2 regions of the Bacillus sp. z33 genome follow, and region 1 is predicted to be linked to the other one. Evidence: riboswitches for the same ligand, from Rfam matches in the RefSeq annotation. Region 1 holds a riboswitch; the other holds the start of a gene.
The links. A riboswitch is a leader RNA that binds a small molecule or an ion and turns the genes downstream of it on or off. The one in region 1 is predicted to bind S-adenosylmethionine.
Positions count from the first base shown of each region.

Region 1 (7,640 bases):
ATATGTTTGCATGATATATAAAATGCTTCAATCGTTTGACCGGCGAGAGTCGTCCCCATTGGTTCAATCGTTCCTGAGATAATTACTGGCACTTCCCTGTCTAAAGACGAGAATGCTCTTTGCATTCCGATATAAGCTGCTTTCACATTTAATAAATCCTGCGACGTTTCCAAAAGTAGCAAATCAACTCCGCCATCAAGCAAGCCCTTCGTTTGTTCTTCATATGAATCTGTCAATTGTTCAAAAGTCGCTCCACCTGTCACGGATAAGGTCTTGGTGGTGGGTCCCATCGAACCGGCAACAAAGCGAGGACTATTAGGAGTTTCAAATTGATCAGCTGCTATTCGCGCCAATTGGGCTGATTCTTTATTCAGCTGATAAGCCAGATGGCCAAGATGATATTCATCCAAGACAATTGGCGTCGCGCCGAACGTGTTTGTTTCAATAATATCAACACCAGCTGCCAAATACTCTTCATGAATGGATTGGATTACGTCTGGGCGGGTTAGTGTTAAATATTCATTACACCCATCATACTGTTCCCCGCCAAAATCATCCTCTGTTAAGTGGTGTGCCTGAATCATGGTGCCCATTGCTCCATCTAGAATAACTACTCTTTCAGCCATTAAGTCTTTTAATTGTACTGCTCTCATGATAAATGCACTTCCCTGTTTACTACTGATTTTTGTTCTTTGATGTATCGCACCAAACGCCCGCTTAATTCATATTTCATAAAAGGTGTAATGATGTAGATTCCATTAAATAACTCACTTGCCGCGTCTACTAATTCTTTTGAAATGGCAAAGCTTTCGCGAGCACAGGCTTCCTTATCCGCTCCGGCTCTTTCCATCGCCGTTCTGATATCCTCAGGTAAGGAAATACCCGGTACTTCATTGTGTAAAAACTCTGCATTCCTGTGACTCGTTAAAGGCATGATGCCAATAAAAATCGGTTTCGTAATATGCCTTGTTGCTGCGTATATTTCTTCTAATTTTTCAATACTGAACACTGGCTGGGTCAGAAAATAATCCGCACCTGCCTGAATCTTCTTCTCCATTCTCTGAACAGCTTTATCTATGTACTTTACATGCGGGTTAAAGGCAGCAGCCACCTCAAAATTCGCCCGGCTTCCTAATGATTTCCCTGAATAAGACCGTCCCACATTCAATTGCTTAATTAATGAAATCAGATCGATGGAAGAAAGATCATATACGGAAGTAGCTCCCGGAAAGTCACCAATTTTTGAAGGATCACCGGTCACGACTAACACCTCTGACAATCCGAGAGAATGCATACCCATTAAATGAGATTGCAAGCCAATCAGATTATGATCCCGGCAAGTTAAATGGACAAGAGGCATGGTATTTAACTTTGATTGTAAAATAGAGGCTACCGCAAGATTTGATATTCTCGGAGATGCCAATGAATTATCCGCAAGTGTGATAGCATCCGCACCAGAGTCCAATAAGTAACGACTTCCTATCAAAAATTCCTCCAGCCCCAGCGTCTTTGGCGGGTCAAGTTCCACGATGACCGTCGTTCGTTTTTTTACCATACCTGAAATCGTATCTGGCCCATTTCGTTTGTACTGAATGATCTCATGTGAAATAGACTGATGCTTCGGCTGTGCAACAAAATCTTTTTCCTTAACAGGAAAAAGGTCTTCGACTCCTTTACGTATGGCCTGAATATGTGCAGGCGTCGTACCGCAGCATCCGCCTATCAGCCGTACCCCTTGCTTCACCAGTTGCCTGGAACTGTTGATGAAATAGTCCGCCTCTGTAGAGTAGACATATCTTCCATCAGATAAATCAGGTAAGCTTGCATTCGGGTATGCCGCATAATAAGTATCTTCTAAAAGCGGTACTTCTTCATAAGACCGAATCATATGGTAAGGACCCATCCTACAATTAATCCCGACGACATCGGCTCCCTCTTTTTTCAATAGTGAAAATGCTTCACTGACATGCATCCCATTTTGCAATAGACCCGTTTCATGCAGGGATATATTCGCAATCAGAGGAAGATCACTGGTTCTTCTTGCTACTTCTAACACCATTAACAATTCCTCTAAATCATAATAGGTTTCTAGTAAAATCCCATCTGGTTCTTCCTTCAATAAGGCGAGTAGCTGCTCTTCAAAATATGCCTTAATTTCACTTAATGTTAATTCTGATTTTCTAAAGCTTCGTAAACCTCCGATTGTCCCAACAACAAAGGTATGCGGATTGGCAGCTCTTTTTGCCAGCTTTATTCCGGTCCGATTGATCATGGAAACTTCCCTTTCAAGACCATACCGCTTTAATTTATGGTAGTTTGCACCGAATGTATTGGATTGAATGATATCAGCACCTGCTGCAATATAACTCCTGTGCATCTTTTCAATTTGATTGGGATCAGTCAGATTTAGTTCTTCAAAACAGCTATCGATCCCAAATGAATATAAAAGTGTACCACTAGCCCCATCAGCAACCAGAATTTTTTCGTTTAACGTCTCTAATAGATTCACTGTCTTTCCCCCTAATTTGTTAAATTGAAAAGTTGATGAGGAAAATAGACGATGAGAAAAGAGCTTTCGCCATGAAAGCCCCCCTTCTGGTCTCTCATCTTTCAAGCGGCGCTTGCTGGATTTAGCACCTTGAATTACTATCCAGGTTGCTGAGATTTCAACGGGCCAGTCCCTCCATCTCTCTAGATAAGGATATAAAATTATATATTTACTAAATTTACTATAAATTATCAGTTTTTTCAATCTATTTTGATAATTAATGCAGAGGAGTTAATGATTTATTATTTCGGGTATGTATCGTGTAGGAGTGATGTTAAATGAAAGAGATATTTACAAATCAATTTAAAAATCCAACAGGTGTACTTGGAAAACTCGCAGGTAAAATCATGGCCTATGAAAATGAAGAATTGTATGATTGGACATTTAATCAATTGTCTATTACACCGAATGATACGCTGCTTGAAGTAGGGTTTGGCCCTGGCGAAGGAATGCATATGCTTTTTGATAAGTACCCAACCATCCAGATTGATGGCGTCGATCCATCTGAAGAAATGGTGAAAAATGCGAGCAAGCGCAATCAGGAACACCTCGATCGGAATCAGCTGCGTTTATTTAATGGAACTGTTCTCGAGATACCTAATCCAATGGTGTACGATAATATTTTCAGTGTAAACAGTTATCCACTATGGGACAACCAGGAAGTTTGCATTCAGAAAATACATTCCTTACTAAAAGAGAATGGGCAAGTGACCATAACGGTACAGCCAAGGCAGGAAGAAGCAACCGAAGAACAGGCTCATGAATATGCCGAAGAAATTAAAGAGGTTCTTACTAAGACAGGATTTAAATCAGTTAAAGTTCAAACGAAACCAATGAAACCGTGCTTATCCATCAATGTAACAGCCACCAAATAGCCCTTTTTTAGGGTATTATACACATATATTAAAAAACCAGAGAGCTGGTAACTCCCTGGTGCTACTACTAGCAAGTGGTAAGCAAATCGTTTAATTCTTAGATGAACCACCCTTATGCTTTGGTCGGCGCAGGGTGGTTTTTCGTTTGCCTCTTGAGCTTTATAGATTGGCGAAATCGCGTAGCGCTGCCGGCAGCAAGGGGCGTGAAAAAGATCATTGCTTCATCTTTTGCCAGAGCTTTTAGAAAATCCATAGTCTATCACCTCCCTTCTCCTATATTAGGAAAAGAAGGTGCATACCACCCGAACCAAGTAGTTGTATGATAATCATTCCATGTCTGTTGTTAATGACATAATTACCCTGGCTCTCTTTTTAAAGTATTTGCATCTCATCAAAGATTGCTACTTTAATCTCCAGTATTTATAGGAAGTAGCAAAACCATAAAAAGAAAATGCTCAGTTAGTTATTCACAGAGGTTTACATAAAAAATAGGCGTCTATAAGCCGGCATAGCTTACAGACAGCCTATTTATGATTTCAAACCTTTTGTTCTCCTATATTCCCCAAACTTAAACACAATCGCAATGATTGCCAGCCATGCACATCCCGCAACATACCCTGCAATCACATCGCTAGGATAATGCACCCCCAGGTAAATACGGCTGTAGCCAATCGTTAAAATCATAAATATACAAATCGCATAAACAGCCCATCGAATCGGCCAATTCTTGGTGATTCTGGTTGTAATGATCATCAGTGCACCATAGAGGATGAAGGAGGACATTGAGTGGCCGCTCGGAAAGCTAAAGCCATTTTCTTGAACCAATGGATTTAAAGTTGGTCTCTCCCGCTGGAAAATCCATTTTAAATATTGGTTTACATAACCACCTGACCATGTCGTGATGATTAAAAAAAGCACACTGAGAAAACGTTTTTTAAACAGTAACAACGAAGAAAAAACGATAACCAGTAGGATATTGCCTTTTACTGATCCTAAATTCGTTATAAAAGTAAGCACTTTTGTACTCATTTCATTAATACTGCCCTGGATTGCCTGAATGATCGTCATATCAAACCGATATAGCTCATGTTCGTCTAGGTCATCAGCAATATCTACGAACAAGAGCGTACACACAATAAAGAGAGCAATCAGCACGAAAAAGGAAATAATATGAACATTTAAAAAGGTGTTTTCAGGCTTCTTCAATTTACGCCCTCCCCTATTGCGAACATATTGTTTAAAACGTCTTAAGTTCATCCTATTTTAGAGTCTAGATAGGTTTTGACATGTTGTTGGAATGATGAATAAGCCTCGGCCTCTTCTTTATAGATTTTCCTTTCCCCAAAGCTAACATGTAGTGTTTCTAAATTTAACTGAATAACCGTTTCGTATTCATACGTTGCATTCCCAATTAAATCAATCCAGGTTTTATCCTGCAAATCATGAACCTGGCATAGTACCATTCCACCTGGATTATAGACATGCAGTACGGCTTCATCATCGAGTTCGTCAACCCATTTCGTTACGAGACTGGAAGCTGACATTGCTGTTCCGCAGGCATTTGTAAAGCCTACGCCTCTCTCAAACGTGCGGACAAAAATAGCCCCCTCCTCCAGGCGGGAAACGAAGCTGACATTCACACCATCGGTAAACCAATCATTCTTACCATTCAGCATAGTGGCTATTTTTTCTTGCCTATCCGAGTGGATCAACTCTTTATCAACCAGACTGATCAGATGTGGATTTGGTACAGATAGGGTTGTGAATGTAAGGTCCTCATCAATAAAAGGCAGGCTTTTGTTGATGATTTCATCCATCTCCGTGTTCATAGGCAATGCACTGGTTGCTTTGATAACTGGAGATATTTCGACTCGGTATGTAGGGATATCCTTATACATGTCAGGTTCTTTCGTTACCTGCAGATTTGCTTTCATCGTTTCAATCATCAGATTATTTTTCTTCAGTTTTTCCTGAACATACCGCCCAACACAACGGAGCCCATTCCCACACATGGAGGCTTCCGAACCATCCGTATTAAAGACTCTCATTCTGGCATCTGCCTTCTCACTGTTCATCACAAAGAGAATCCCGTCTGCCCCCTCGGTACCGGTGCGCTCACACATACTTATGGCTAATTGGCTTCGTTCTTGATCTGATAATGGTAGCTTGGTATCCATTTCATCAATTAAATAAAAATCATTATTGGAACCATGTACTTTAATTATATTAATATCCATTCTCCTGCTCCCTTCAAACAAACATGAATCTACCTATTTCACTATTATAAAACAAAACAGGACTGGATGAGTGGTTAATGATTTTGCTGCTGAAGGTAATCAATACAAAAACAATATCCTATTCTTTTTTCATCTTCTGTGGCGCCTTCCGTAAATATGAGGAAAGGCGTATTGGGATCAAGGAAATGCTGACTATAATAGGAGGGCATCCATCCACTTGAATAGTGAACAATACTTCGCTGATTATAGGTTTGTTTGACAATAAATTCTGAACCATGTCGGATTTCCCCACCATATTGCCGAATGCCGTAAGAATTGGTTATATGGCTTGTACTACTTTTTCCCAACTGTTTTGATTGCTTATATGTCCCTATTTTTTCTTGTTCACCCGTCAGAATATCAATGGTACCATTTAATCCAAAACGGCTTCGATATTCACATAAAACAGTACCATAACTGTCTGATAAAACATATCTTCTTGGTAAATAAATGAGTAGAAAGGATGGTACAATCCACATCCATATATTTTCTCGTTTATCTTTCAAAACGCCAACCATATTCCCTTCCGTTGAGAAAATGGGCATATGGAGAGTCGGCGCAGGTAAAAAACCAAGAAAATATTGGCCGTTTTTAAGTGGTGAGTCTCCTTCTCCTACCTCTTTTTCTTCCGGAAGTTTCTTCATCCTGTATTTCAAGCCGACAATTCGATTGAGAGAGAAAAAAAACAGCATATGGAATGGTAGCGTTATGATTGCGGCAAGAATCACATCAAATCCAATCAGCCAGGTAAGCAAAAAACAGAGGAGACCGACTACAAAGTATGCGACTAATTCTGCTGTATATATACGATAGATTTTTTGGTAATAATGCTTAGTAGTCAAAGAATATTCACCGCCAATTTTATAAGCCTTTACTCCATCTGTACATTCTATGACCGGCATGTCCAAAATAGTAACTGGATACAAAAAAGACCTCGGCAAAAAAGCCGAAGTCTTCTTAAGAATTTTATTTGATGATTCGAATAGTTAACGGAATCTGATAATAATGACCATAATAAGCCTTTACTGCCGCAACAATGGTAAATACCAGTACATAAATACCAATCAGCCATGCAAGGATAAAACCAATTCCGATAAACATCAATATAAATGCTATAAAGGTGTAAATCGTGTAACTGATTAAAAAGTTAAAATACTCCTTCCCGTGATAATCAATAAAATCAGAATCGTTCTTTTTAATTAACCATATAACCAGTGGGCCAATCAGAACAAAGAAAAAACTGCTGAGGTAAATTGTCATTGCCCATAATTTATCATTAGTATCTTGCACTTGTTTAAACCTCCTGTTGACTCTATATCATTTTATACGTTGTGATTTCATCTTAGGTTTCAAAACTTTCATGAATTCTTTCATTACCTCATACACTCTATACATATACATAGACAAGTCCATAATTGGAAATTGGAACCTGCAAGAGGGAGGCTGGTAAATTTGTTTGAAGAATGGAAAGCAATTGTACTTGGGATCATCCAGGGTTTGACTGAATTTCTCCCCATCTCCAGTACTGGTCATTTATATTTGGGAAGGCATTTATTCGGCTTAGACGAGGCTGGATTATTGTTGGATACATTGCTGCATACAGGTACACTTCTTGCTTTACTCGTCTTTTATTGGCATGAAATTGTCAAACTTATTAAAAAGCCATTTTCTAAACTGATGTTCCTTTTGCTGCTTGGAACAATCCCTGCAGTTTTGGCAGGTGTGCTCTTTAATGATTATTTTGAAAGCATTTCGAAATCTGGAATTACGGTGGGCTGGGAATTCCTTATAACAGGATTGGTTTTATGGTATGCAGATATTATGCCCAAACAAGATAAAAATTTAGAGAGTATGACATATAAACAAGCTTTATTTATTGGAAGTTTCCAAGCAGCCGCTATATTTCCTGCCATCTCCCGCTCCGGTTTTACCATAGCTGCT
Region 1 is NZ_JBZFQN010000001.1:521,044-528,683, forward strand. It holds gene metH (methionine synthase) at 1-653, opposite strand, end outside; gene AC4G3L_RS02345 (bifunctional homocysteine S-methyltransferase/methylenetetrahydrofolate reductase) at 650-2,509, opposite strand; SAM riboswitch class I at 2,601-2,702, opposite strand; gene AC4G3L_RS02350 (class I SAM-dependent methyltransferase) at 2,827-3,423, shown strand; gene AC4G3L_RS02355 (hypothetical protein) at 3,536-3,676, opposite strand; gene AC4G3L_RS02360 (phosphatase PAP2 family protein) at 3,952-4,629, opposite strand; gene dapF (diaminopimelate epimerase) at 4,677-5,660, opposite strand; gene AC4G3L_RS02370 (hypothetical protein) at 5,735-6,625, opposite strand; gene AC4G3L_RS02375 (DUF4870 domain-containing protein) at 6,666-6,989, opposite strand; gene AC4G3L_RS02380 (undecaprenyl-diphosphate phosphatase) at 7,152-7,640, shown strand, end outside.

Region 2 (7,640 bases), 390 kb from region 1:
TAAATATGGATATCCTTGTAGTTCACTTTTGAATCTTTGTTTTTCATCTCAATCTTGCCATCGAATATGGATTTATCGTCTTCGAAATTATATATTTTTATAGATGGCTGCTTTAGTTCGCCTCTATAAGTAATAATCATCTTGTTTTGATATAATTCCATATTGTGTTCATAAGTGTTTGGTTCCAATGGAAAAGTATATTTATTCGTGATTTTTTGATTCTCCAAATCATACTTAAGCATGTTAACTGCTTTGTTCTCATTCTCTTCTTTAATAGTGGAAGTATATAAAGAACGAAAGTCATAAGCTAGATAATGGGCGTCATCTTGTAAAAGTTGTTTCGCCAAATCTTCCGGAAGTTTTACTTGTTCTGATCTTCCAGTTTTGTAGTTGTAAGCATATAATTCACGATTGACCATTTGAACGTTCTCCCCATCCTCATCAAGAATCGTTTTTTCTAATTGGTATAAAAAATAAGGATTAGATTGAGTTGGATTAATGTCTGTTAATCCAGTTATATAAAAGATTTTTTGAGGTGTTTGTTTTTCTGTAATTAAGATCGAATTGTCGTCGACTAACTTCTGCTTTTTGAGGTCAATCGTATATTCATGAAGCTGGATTCTTCCGTCTTCATCCATACTGTCACTAAGAGTCATTACACGTAATTCATTCATGATGATTTGGATATCAAGGATTTCAATATAGTTTGAACTTCCTTGATTTGGTATTTTCACTTCGAAAGTACTTGTATCCTCTGTTTTCTCGTTTAGCTGATCAATTTTGAATCTGAAATTATACATTCCTTGATCGGAGGAAAATTCATAGTTGGAGTCGACATAAATCATTTGTTTCGTATCATTATAGAGCTGAGTATTAGTAGTTTTCCCCCTCATAAAAGAAGAATATCGATCAGTTAAATCTCTCATCTCAGATGTATCTTTTCTCTTTTCCCAATAATCTAATTGCTCAAAAAAGGATAAATCAGACCGATAATGAGAACCTTCTTTAGTAACCTCAACATCTTCTGTAAATGTAAGATCTTCATAACTGGCTTCTAGGGTTATTGTATCCAATAGTTTGGCGTCTCCATTAGTTTGTTTAATGTAAAGATCAGGAAGGTCAGAAGAGGAAAAAGCCTGATTTACATAAAAAACAGAAAGAGATAGCACGGCAACAAGCAGAATCACGATTGAATTACGATATTTTTTCATTGTTTCCTCTCCTTATACAGTGATTTTCTTATTTAATAAATAACGGCTGAGTAAGATGGAGAACACTCCAATAATAATGCCAACTGCACTTTCAATCATAACAACTTCTGAATTATAGAAATAATTCGTTTTACCTAACATTAGACTAATAGGTAATATAAATGCACCCACAACGACAACGCCGTACACAATGGCTAGAAGAATGCCTTTCCATTTAAAGCTGCGTTCAAGCAGTATAGCAGAAAAGAGGATGGTTAAAGTGATAAAACCTGCACCGTAGTACAAGATAAATTGTGTTAAAGTCTGCGGAAGAAGAATTCTTAAGAAAGATTTATTTACTAAACTAACAATTGAAATTTCATTCAAATAATCAGCGGATATAAACCATTCCAGAATTTTTGACTCGATTGGAAGGAAAATTAACTGAACGGATACTAATAAGAGAACGAGTAGCATTAAAGCTGTTAATTTTGAAAAATAGATGGTCATTCTGGAAGTAGGAATCATCAATAAACGATAGATAAATGAACCTTTACCGGCCCAGTCACGGTACCAAATCAGAAAAATATATAAGAAAATGGCGCCGGCACATAAAGCGATTGGGGCATTAAATAGCATAGAACCTACATAGTTAGCCATTCCAAATAGTCCATTTTCTTCGATAAAGGTTTCTTTAGGGATTCCAGTCATTAAGGAATCATTTGCCCTGTCCATGTAGCCTTTAGCCTGAATGATTAAACCAGCAATCTGTATAATAAAGACACCCATAATCATCCCATATAATATTTTGGAGAACCGATTTAATTCCATATTCACAAGCTTAAAAAAGCGACTCATCGTATATACACCTCTCTCATCACATCTACGACAGACTTACCTTCGTTCATGCGAACCTCTTCTGCATTAAATTCTTTATAAACCACGCCATCATTTAACAAAACAACTTTATCAATGAGGTGCTCAATATCGTTGATTTCATGTGTCGTAATAATAACACCGCGATCTTCAATCAGGTGGCTTGTAAAAACATCTGCGATTTGTTCACGGCTGAAAATATCAATCCCGGAAAAGGGTTCATCCATTAGGACATAATCTACGTCCTGTGCTAATCCCAACAAAAGATTCACCTTTGCGGTATTTCCTTTTGATAAAGTTGAAATCCGTACATTTTCATCCAGTTTAAAAAAGATCAGTAATTCGTCAGCGCGTTCCTGGTTCCAGCTTTCATAAAAATCGTTCATAAAATCCATCGCCTCTACAATGGTGAAATGTGAAAGCATCGTTAATGAATCAGGAATGAATGTAATCTTCTCGTATGATTCCTTCGTTCGTTTGGCTCCATTTATTAGAATTTCTCCTCCATTAATGGGGGTAAGACCCATGATCGATTTCATAACCGTGGTTTTACCAACACCGTTTATACCAATCAAACAAGTAATCTCCCCTTTGTTTGCTGTAAAACTAACGTCATCCAATACTTTTTTCCTGCCGAATTTTTTTATTAAATTTTTTACCTCTAACATGGTGTCCCTCCTCAGTCTTGTTCCGATTTGTATTTTTCTTTGACAATACTCAATAGTTCATCTACGGGTAGTTGAATCGGTTTAATTGCCTGGACAAAGGTGTCAACTGCTTCATGAATCAGCTCTTGGCGGACGCTACTCAATATGTCCTTATCTGTTGTAATCCGGCTTGGGAAATTTCTTTCAGTGTAAATCAATCCCTGTTCCTCCATTTCCTTATACGCTTTTTGAGCGGTATTAGGGTTTATTTTTAGAAGACCCGCAAGCTCACGTCGAGAAGGAATCTCTTCTCCGCTTGCAAGCCGGCCGGTCGCTATTTGTTCTTTGAAGTAACGGACAACTTGTAAATAAACGGGATCCCGGTTATTAAAGATGATGTTCATCGTTTCATCTCCTATGTCTGGTTAACCAATATTTGGTGTGTGTACTATGTGGTTCATACACCTGATATGTGTACTATACATGTAATACACCAGAACCGTCAATGAAAAGTAAAAAAATTCCTTAAAAGGTTTTGAAATTTGTAATTATTTATAAAGGTAAAGGCAAAATAAGAAGGATTCTCTAGGGAAGGAGGTTACTTGTCATGCAGAATACAGGCCTGGTTTTAGAGGGCGGCGGAATGAGAGGATTATATACAGCCGGAGTTTTGAGGTATTTGATGGAACAGGATATTTATTTGCCATATACAATCGGTGTTTCAGCCGGTGCATGCAATGGTTCTTCTTATATTGCCCGGCAAATAGACCGTAATTATACGGCAAATATCGACTATGTCTCACATCCGGAATATCTTTCCTATAAACGTTTTCTGAAGAAACGCGAATTATTTGGAATGGATTTTATTTTTGATAAAATTCCAAATGAACTGGTTCCATTTGATTTGAAGGCTTTTTGTGAAGCCAAGGAACAGTTTGTCGTCGGTGTTACAGATTGCGTTACAGGCGAACCCGTATACTATAGCAAAGAGCACTTAAAAAAAGATATTACAACGATTCTGCGCGCATCCAGTTCCATTCCATTTTTTGCGCCGGTAATCTCTTATGATGGCAGAATGCTGCTTGACGGGGGAGTTGCCGATCCGATACCGATTCAAAAATCTCAAGCAGACGGGAATACGAAAAATATTGTCGTGCTTACCGGAAACAAGGGATATATGAAAGGCTCATCGTTTGATTGGTTTGGAAAAAGATTATATAAGAATTATCAAGGACTATTAAAGGCCCTTCGCAATCGGCATATCCTATACAATGACACGATACGTTATCTGGAGGAACAGGAAGAAAAGGGACATGTCGTCATTATTCGTCCAATAGAGAAATCAGATGTCAGCCGAATTGAGCGTAATCCTAAAAAGCTGAAAAAGCTGTACAATCAAGGATATGCAGAAGCCAAGGCTGCTCATGGAAAAATAAAAAAGCTATTATAACAACAACCCACCACTATTTTTCGTGATGGGTTGTTGATTCTTTTATTGCTGTCTTAATTCTGATTGTAAATAATGCCAAATTAAATTCGCAGTATGTTCGATGGAACTAATATGGGTGCGTTCAAAAGCATGGGAAGCATCGATGCCGGGGCCAATCAATCCATGAATAATATCATAGCCGGCACGAATGGCAGCAGAGGCATCAGAACCATAAAAAGGGTAAATATCCACGCGATAATCCACCTGATGCTGCTTTGATAACTCGACGAGATGCTGGCGCAGACCATAATGATAAGGTCCGCTTGAGTCTTTGGCGCAAATGGATACACTGTATTCATCCGTTGCCTGTCCTTCTCCGATTGCTCCCATATCAACAGCCAAATATTCAACTGTTTCGGACGGTATATTGGAATTGCCGCCATAGCCGATTTCTTCATTGTTAGAGATTAAGAAATGGGTCGTATAAGGAAGAATGATACCTTCTTTATTTATCTGTTTAATAATATACATCAGAATACCGACACTTGCTTTATCGTCCAAATGACGGGATTTAATAAATCCGTTGTCTGTCAGTTCAACACGCGGTTCGAAGGAAACAAAATCGCCGACTGAAATGCCAAGCTTTTCTGTATCTGCCTTGCTTTTTGTGACAGCATCAATTCGTACTTCCATTGTCGCATCCTCGCGTTTGACATCGCCCATTTTCTGATAAACATGAACGGAGGTTTGATTTAGAAGAATGGTTCCTGTATAGATCCTTCCATCAGCTGTATGGATTTTACAGTATTCACCCTCAACAGAATTCCAGCGAAATCCACCTACCATCGATAATTTTAAACGCCCGCCTGGTTTGATTTCTTTAACCATGGCACCTAACGTATCAACATGGGCGGTAAGAAAACGATGTTTAGAATCATCTTGCCCCTTGATTGTTGCCAATAATGCTCCTTTATTTGTTTTTACTGCTGTAATACCTTCAGATTGTAAAAATCGTGCCACATGTTCAATCACTTCTGTGGTATAGCCGCTCGGACTTGGGATGGATACCAGTTCTTTTATATATTGAAAAATTTCCTGACCATTGGCTTTCATCGCTACGAATCACTCCTTTTATGTATAGATTTATTATATACCTTTGTTAAAAAGTTGAACAATGAAGGTAAAAACAACTTGCTTTTCTTTCCATGAGGATGTAAATTTATTTTAAGTGAATATTCTGACAAAACTTATCAAGAGAGATGGAGGGACTGGCCCAGTGAAATCTCAGCAACCGCCAATGATGGAAAGGTGCTAAATCCTGCAAGACATACTAGCTGTCTTGAATGATAAGAAGGGGCCCATTTCTGATGAAAAGTCTTCTTCTGGAGACTTTTTTGTTTTTTTATAACTGTTAATAACTGGGGAAATGAATGTTATTTGACAAAAGTAAAAGAAATACAGCCGTATCATATATGCGGAAAATAGTAGCACATGGATATAGTGCAAGTATGGTGGACCGTGATGGTGAAGAGCAATGTGTAGGGATAAATGAAGAGAGAGGAGTCATACACATGACAAAAGTTAAAATCGAAACACTCTTAGCTCAAATAGGCAATCGAAGTGAAACACAAACAGGTACTGTTAATCCGCCAGTCTATTTTTCAACAGCCTATCGCCATGATGGTATAGGAGAATCCACCGGGTTTGATTACATAAGGACGGGTAACCCAACCAGAAAATTACTCGAGGAGGGCATCGCAGAGCTTGAGGGAGGAAAACAGGGCTTTGCTTATAGTTCAGGTATGGCTGCCATTCACTCATTGCTTTGTTTATTTGCTCCTGGAGATGAGATTGCCGTCACCGCTGACCTTTATGGAGGGACATACCGGTTATTCGAACAAATATGGAAGACATATGGCATCAAATTTAAACCATGTCATAACGATTCGGATTTTAAGGAATCCATTAGCGATAGAACCAAGGCATTCTTTATCGAAACTCCGACTAATCCGCTTATGCAGGAATTGGATATAAAGGAGATCTCCAAATTCACGCGTGAAAATGATTTGTTGCTGATTGTAGATAATACCTTTTATACACCTATTCTGCAGCGGCCGCTTGAACAGGGAGCAGATATTGTTGTCCATAGTGCCACTAAATACTTGGCTGGACATAATGATGTGTTAGCTGGATTAATTGTAGCAAAAAATGCTGATATTGGTGCAAGACTTGAGGAATATCAAAATGCTACAGGAGCTGTGCTTTCACCTTTTGATTCCTGGCTTGTCATGAGGGGAATGAAAACATTGAGCTTGCGGATGAAACAACATGAGGAAAACGCCCAGAAAATCAGTCGGTTTTTAAGAGAAAGAGAAGAAGTGACGGATGTCCTTTATCCTGGTAAAGGAGGGATGATATCATTCCGGCTGAAATCAGCTGAATGGATCAATCCTTTCTTACAAAGTCTTCATATCATATCTTTTGCGGAAAGTTTGGGTGGAGTAGAGAGCTTAATGACGTATCCCGCTACACAAACACACGCAGATATCCCAGAGGAGGTGCGCATACAGATTGGGGTTTGTAATTGCTTGCTGCGTTATTCTGTCGGGATTGAACATGCTGATGATTTGATTGAAGATCTTACACAGGCATTTGATTCGTTACTGGTTTAAAGGTAGAACTCGTTTGAAATTAGTGATACATCTTGGGGAGGAGCGAGTATTACTGGAATTTTTATGAACGAACTAAATATGCGAAGGTATTAGAAATTTAATAAAATCATATACGGTAAAATAGAAATATATGTAAAATATTTAACGATTTTGATATACTGTAAAAAAATTAGTCTCAATTAGGGAGAATGAAGATGGCTGATCCGGTTATTTCTATTAACAATCTTCAGGTGAGTTATGGCTCGAAAGAAGTGCTTCGTGGCATTAATCTTGATGTAGACAAAGGGCAAGTTATTGGCTATATAGGTCCTAATGGTGCTGGGAAAACAACCACTGTAAAGATATTGCTTGGTCTTCTAACAGATTATACAGGTTCAGTTAAGATATTTGGAACAGAGCTTTCCGATGATAGGATTGACTATAAAAACAGAATTGGTTATGTGCCTGAATTAGCAGATCTATATGATGTATTGACTGCACGTGAATACTTAACCTTTATTGGGGAGCTTTATGGCTTACCTTATGATCAAGTTGACCAAAAGGCTTTTAAACTAATGAAGCTATTAAACATTGAAGCAATGTATGATTCACGAATAAATAGTTATTCAAAAGGAATGAAGCAAAAGGTTCTGTTAATATCAAGTCTTCTTCATAACCCGGATATATTATTTTTAGATGAGCCTTTAAGCGGTCTCGACGCGAATAGCGTTATGATCGTCAAAGAATTGCTGGGAATGCTGGCAAGTGAGGGAAAAACGATTTTTTATTCTTCACACATTATGGATGTTGTTGAGAAAATCAGTAATCGGATTATTTTACTGCATGA
Region 2 is NZ_JBZFQN010000001.1:908,010-915,649, reverse strand. It holds gene AC4G3L_RS04275 (hypothetical protein) at 1-1,211, opposite strand, end outside; gene AC4G3L_RS04270 (hypothetical protein) at 1,224-2,048, opposite strand; gene AC4G3L_RS04265 (ABC transporter ATP-binding protein) at 2,045-2,734, opposite strand; gene AC4G3L_RS04260 (GntR family transcriptional regulator) at 2,746-3,117, opposite strand; gene AC4G3L_RS04255 (patatin-like phospholipase family protein) at 3,321-4,163, shown strand; gene AC4G3L_RS04250 (M42 family metallopeptidase) at 4,206-5,255, opposite strand; SAM riboswitch class I at 5,387-5,495, shown strand; gene AC4G3L_RS04245 (methionine biosynthesis PLP-dependent protein) at 5,714-6,814, shown strand; gene AC4G3L_RS04240 (ABC transporter ATP-binding protein) at 7,003-7,640, shown strand, end outside.
Region 2: another riboswitch for S-adenosylmethionine. It lies ahead of AC4G3L_RS04245 (methionine biosynthesis PLP-dependent protein); the one in region 1 lies ahead of AC4G3L_RS02345 (bifunctional homocysteine S-methyltransferase/methylenetetrahydrofolate reductase).